Regions from separate parts of the Colwellia sp. F1 genome, predicted to be linked through region 2. Evidence: predicted binding sites of a transcription regulator. Region 2 holds the regulator's gene; the other holds the start of a gene.
What was found. The regulator LexA, encoded in region 2, represses DNA repair genes until DNA is damaged. The targets are predictions, from matches to a motif close to TACTGTATNNNNATACAGTA.
Positions count from the first base shown of each region.

Region 1: a site for LexA is predicted at 1,386-1,405, ahead of dinB (DNA polymerase IV). Genes of this name have one in related genera too.

Region 1 covers NZ_JBWDLI010000002.1:114,821-118,024, reverse strand. Annotated here, with positions in the region: gene trhO (oxygen-dependent tRNA uridine(34) hydroxylase TrhO) at 118-1,152, opposite strand; gene dinB (DNA polymerase IV) at 1,460-2,515, shown strand; gene AC0UA9_RS02295 (regulatory protein RecX) at 2,726-3,204, shown strand, end outside.
Region 2 covers NZ_JBWDLI010000004.1:300,899-304,102, reverse strand. Annotated here, with positions in the region: gene AC0UA9_RS05760 (type II secretion system protein N) at 134-898, shown strand; gene lexA (transcriptional repressor LexA) at 1,035-1,667, shown strand; gene coxB (cytochrome c oxidase subunit II) at 2,258-3,204, shown strand, end outside.

The sequences.
Region 1 (3,204 bases), on a different contig from region 2:
CGACGAGCTTTTTTCAATATAATAAAAAAGCACCTCAGCAAGTAAAGAAAAAGACTAAAACTATACTTGATGAGGTTATTTATAATAGCATGCTATGAAAAGTTGGTGGCACTGACTTTATCGTGATTTTTTAGCTTGAGCTAACTTCTTAGCCGATTTTTCTTGGCGACGTTCTTTAATAATATTTTGAATCTCACCACCAATGTGGCTTTCACCTCGCGCCTCTGCAAGCGATATTTGACGTTGACGCTCAGCATAGCGATTGCGTTGCTCGTCAGTTACTTTGTCGTGACAACGATGACAACTTACCCCTTTAATATAATGTTCACTTTGTTTTTCATCTTCTGTTAAAGGGAAGCGACAAGCAAAACATTGGTCGTACTGGCCTTGCTCTAAGTCATGATTAACCGCTACACGGCCGTCAAAAACAAAACATTCTCCTTGCCATAATGTTTCAGTACTTGGTACTTCTTCTAGGTATTTTAAAATACCGCCCTCGAGGTGATAAACTTCTTCAAACCCTTGCTCTTTAAGGTAAGCGGTAGACTTTTCACAACGAATACCCCCTGTACAATACATGGCAACTTTCTTGTGCTTATTTTTATCTAAGTTTTTCTCAACATAGTCAGGAAACTCACGAAAAGTTTCAGTATTAGGGTTAACGGCGTTTTTAAAAGTGCCAATTTCTATTTCGTAATCATTGCGTGTATCAACCAATAAAACGTCAGGATCAGAAATTAACGCGTTCCAATCTTTTGGTTTAACATAAGTGCCCACCACTTGGTTAGGGTCAATGCCTTCAACCCCCATAGTAACGATTTCTTTTTTCAGTTTGACTTTTGTGCGGTGGAATGGGTTGTCGTCACAGTAAGACTCTTTATGAGAAATATTATCTAAACCAGGTTGTTCATTTAAAAAAGCTAATACTGCATCAATACCTGCTTGAGGACCAGCAATAGTGCCGTTAATGCCTTCAGCGGCTAACAATAGAGTGCCTTTAACATCAAGGCTTGTCATTTTATTTGCTAATGGCTCACGTAAGGCTTCAAACGCCTCTAAACTAACAAATTTATACAATGCACATATTGTAATTGTTGCAGTGGTTTGCTTGACGGTGATAGGGCTTGATGATTTTTTTTCTAATGAACTCATGGTTTCTCCATTGAACTAGCTGGAACGTAAATCCAGTGCTGTAGATAAATAATGTAATCAAGTTAGCCTTTGCAATAGTAAGCTTTGTTATATAGGTTCAGTTGCATAGGTTTCGTTACATTTTAGGGAGGCGCATTTTAACAGAATTATTTTGTGATGAACACCGCCAACAAAAATGCCAGCATGGATTAACAACATGGCATTGTTACTGACACGACTAACCATGTTATTGACACTGTATAAAATGCCAGTAAAATATCGTTAGAAAATACTTACCATTTTGATGTGGACTGCTTTTAGGATTACTGTGAGAAAAATAATTCATATTGATATGGATGCTTTTTTTGTGTCTGTTGAAATTAGAGATAACCCTGAACTGGCTAACAAACCAGTTGCCGTAGGCGGCGCAGCACATGCTAGAGGCGTTTTATCTACCTGTAACTACATTGCTCGGCAATATGGCATTGGCAGTGCTATGGCAACAGGGCTCGCATTAAAAAAGTGTCCAGATTTAGTCATTGTTCCAGGCAGGATGGAGGTATATAAAAAGGTGAGTATTAAGATAAGAGAAATATTTGAACGTTATACTCATATCATTGAACCGTTAAGCTTGGATGAAGCTTATTTAGATGTCAGTCAATGTACCTTATTTAAAGGCTCCGCTACCCTAATTGCTAAAGATATTTGTGACTCTATTTACAAAGAGCTGAATTTAACAGCTTCCGCTGGAGTTGCCCCCAATAAATTTATTGCAAAAATTGCTTCTGATATCAATAAACCTAATGGGATCTGTGTTGTTACGCCTGAGCAAGTTGAAGCTTTTGTGGCAGACATGGCGTTAGAGAAAATACCTGGGGTTGGTAAAGTTACTTTGGAAAAGCTGAATAAATTATCCTTATATAAAGGCAAGGATGTCAAAGCTTATGATCGCGTTTTACTACTGAGAAACTTTGGTAAGTTTGGCCAATCACTATGGGAAAAGTGTCATGGTATTGATAATAGAAAGGTAGAAACTTCACGCGTGCGTAAGTCAGTAGGTGTTGAAACAACATTTAACTCAGATATTTTTACAGCACAAGAATGTTATGGCGTAATTGAACGTTTGTATTCCGCCTTATTGAGTAGGCTTGAAAAAGCATCGCCTGAAAAAAAGATAATAAAGCAAGGCGTTAAATTAAAGTTTGATGACTTTAAGCAAACGACCGTGGAGCATAAAAAAAATATTTTAGATAAAAAGTTCTTCTATGAATTATTGCAAGAAGCGTTAGAGCGGCAGCAAGGTCGAGGTATCCGTTTAATAGGTTTAACAGTAGGACTAGACACAGCGCAAGTAAACGAAGAGCAAATGAACTTTACTTGGTAACAATGTGAAGATAAAACAGGAATAACCAAGCATGAGAAGTATTTGCTAAGTTAACTCATGTAGCCTTGTCTAAATGACCGATCAGTTCAGCCATTGAATACACTGCTAGGGTAGTGCAACAGATTTGCTATGATAAACGCGAAGCTTGCTATAAGCGCCTAAATTAAAAATTAAAAATTAAAAATTAAAACGTCAAACCCGAATAATGATATGACTGATAATAATGATATACAGACAAACACGATAAACAAAAGAAAACAAACACAAACAGCGTTGCAATGTGGTGTAAGTTTGCTCGCTCGACGAGAACATTCCGTGGTTGAATTAAGACATAAACTCAGCCTAAGAGAGTTTGCAGCTAATGACATAGAAACCGCTATTGAGTGTTTATTAGTCAAAGGCTACTTATCAGATACTCGCTTTGCCCAAACCACTTTTCAACAGCGTGTTAATCGGGGTTACGGTTGGGAGTATATTGCGAATGAATTAAAACAAAAAGGTGTTTGTTCAACAATTATTCAACAATTACAGAATAATTGCGAAATTGATTGGTATCTTCAAGCCGAGCTTGCGTATAATAAACGTTTTGGTGCAAGTGGCAAAGATGAACCACCGCCAACTCAAAAAGAACAAACCAAAAAGATACGATTTTTACAATACCGTGGATTTTCTACCGATGAAATATTTGC
Region 2 (3,204 bases):
ATAAAAACTGGTGCCTGAATAAAATTCAGGCAGATGTGAAAATTAAGCAAAAATAGCGTCTAGCATCTAGAGCCCAACGCCTAAAATCTAGCGGCTAGTACTTATAATTTCAAATGTTAAACAGAGACTACTAATGAAAAAAAACCTTGCCATGGGCATTATTTTTGTCATCGCTTATCTTGGCTTTGTAATTGCTACCTTGCCAAGCGCATTCGTTTTACAGCAAGTACCATTACCTAATAATGTTAAAAAAAGCCTTTACCTTTCAGGCGTTAGCGGCAGTATTTGGCACACTAATATCGCACAAGTTGTCATAAATGGTACGCCTATTAACAAGGTTAGCGCACAGTTAAGCCCTTGGTCTTTATTGTCATTAACCCCTAAGTTATCAATCACATTTGGTGACCCGTTTAATGCTGGTCCAGAAGGGGCTTTTGATCTAGTACTGTCGTCAACGAAAGCAAAAATAAGCAATGCTAATATGTTAATAAGCGCTAATGAAATAGCACAACAACTACCGCTACCTTTACCTATGTTAGCGCAAGGTGATGTCACCTTAACTGTTGCATCAGCGGAAATTGATTTTAGCAAAAACAATCAATGCGTTAGTGCAACAGGCAATGGCGCGTGGTCTAAAGCTGGTGTTACTGCTCTGTCTCGTACTGTACCGTTAGGCATATTAACTGCCGATATTAGCTGTGACCAAGGCACGCTAGCGCTAGTAATGTCACCTAAAAATGATTTAGGGTTAACCTTTACCGCGTATGTTGCACAAGGCGGTAAAGTATCAGGTGAAGGATATTTACAACCTGGCGCTAAATTTCCTGCCGCCCTTAATGACGCCCTGCCGTTTTTGGGTAGACAAGACAGTCAGGGTCGTTATCGCTTAGTCTTCTGAGTATAAAGGTGAGTGCGTTAGTAAAGTAGGATAGGTAACCCTTGCTAGTAAGCAGTAAAACCTTGTGTTTACCTTGTGGCTGTATATAATAACAGTTGTGAATAAATACAGCGTTTTACCTAGAAAGGAAAAGCTAATGCCAATCGTAAATAAATTAAAACCTTTAACTAAGCGCCAGCAACAAATATTTGATTTAATAAAAGAAAACATTCAAGCAACAGGAATGCCACCTACAAGAGCTGAAATAGCAGTTTTTTTTGGTTTTAAATCAGCTAATGCTGCCGAAGAGCATTTAAAGGCCTTGGCAAAAAAAGGCTATATAGAAATGTTGCCAGGCACTTCGCGTGGCATACGTTTAGCTGAGCAATTTAATGTAGTAGAAGGCTTGCCACTGGTGGGTAGCGTTGCTGCAGGTGAACCTATATTAGCAGAAGAGCATATTGAACAACATTATGAAATGAATGGTGATTTGTTTCATCCTCCCGCCAATTACTTGTTAAGAGTTAATGGCGAAAGTATGAAAAATATTGGCATTCTAGATGGTGATTTATTAGCAGTACATCAAACCAGCGATATTCAAAATGGTCAGGTCATTGTTGCTAGAGTAGAGAACGAGGTCACGGTTAAGCGTTACAAACGAGACGGTGATGTTGTTTATTTAGTCGCAGAAAATGATAATTTTGAGCCAATAAAGGTCGATCTTACTTGCCAAGAATTCAATGTTGAAGGGCTTGCCGTTGGCGTAATTCGTAACGGTAATTGGATGTAAACTGCGTTGCTTTAGTCTTTTTTAATCAATTGCTGCTAAAGACTTTGGCGGCAACACCTTTCTTATCTATCCCCCTATATATCACCCGATTTAACTAATAAAACCCACTTTGCTTGTTATATAGCCAATAATTCTTAGTAAATATAAGATCAATGAAAAAAGCTATAGGCTATATCTATCAAGCTATTCCAAAGCTTTAGAGTGCTTACTCTATTGATACTACAGCTTTTTTTTATAATTACCATTTGACGTAGATCAAGTTTTGAGCGATTCTAGAGTGGGAATCGAACAAAATAATAAGCAAGAACTGTATAAAAATAAAAAGACGTTGATGTGCTAATTCGATACCCAAACTTACTATTACATTCATGTAGTGCTGAGTTAGCAGTTTCACGTCAGTTAATTTAATAAATTTTAAATAGGGTATTACTATCTTGTTTGAAAATAATAACTAAATTAACAGTTAATCAGTTTAATGAGTATGAAGTACATTGCTGCTTTTCTGTTTTCTATTTCTTATACCTTTGTTTTTGAAGTGATATTTAAAATCATTTTTTAGCTTAAGTAGGTAATAATGAGGGAGAAGTTGAGTGAAGAGAGCTAACCATCGTAGGTTGATGGGAATTGGGTTATTTATTTTAAGCCTTTTTTCTAGTTCGGCCTGGTCAAATTCACAGTTAAATTTGACTAAAGGAGCAACAGCGATTAGTAGAGAAGTGTATGATTTACATATGCTTGCACTCTATATATGTACTGGTATTGGTGTTGTAGTTTTTGGTATCATGTTTTGGTCAATGATATTTCATCGTAAATCTAAAGGAGCAAAAGCCGCTGATTTTCATGAAAGCACCAAGGTTGAGATACTTTGGACTGCCATCCCTGTCATTATACTTATCGCCATGGCTATCCCTGCCACTAATACACTAATTAGCATGGAAAATAATGAAAATTCCGACATTACTATCCAAGTAACAGGGTCTCAGTGGAAGTGGCACTATAAATACTTTGATCAAAACATTGAGTATTACTCTGTGCTTTCAACACCAAGAGAGCAATATGAGAATCAAAATGGTAGCTTTAAAGGCAATGAGACAGCTAAAGGTGAAAACTATTTACTTGAAGTTGACAAACCCTTAGTTATCCCTGCCAATAAAAAAGTTCGATTTCTTATTACCTCCGATGATGTTATTCACTCTTGGTGGGTGCCTGCCTTTGCAATTAAACAAGATGCTAACCCTGGTTTTATCAATGAGGCATGGACGAATGTAGATAAACCTGGCATTTATCGTGGCCAATGTGCTGAGCTTTGTGGTAAAGACCATGGTTTTATGCCCATTGTTGTTGAAGTGAAATCGAGCGAAGATTATGACGCATGGTTGAAAGAACAGCATGCTTTAACCGCAAAAGCCGCTGATGCTGAGCGGGCCTCTTTAACTGCTTCTCTGAGTAAAGAGGAGTTAATGCAGTTAGGTGAAACAACTTATATGGCTCATTGTGCAGCCTGCCACCAACCAACGGGGTTAGGGTTGCCTCCCAC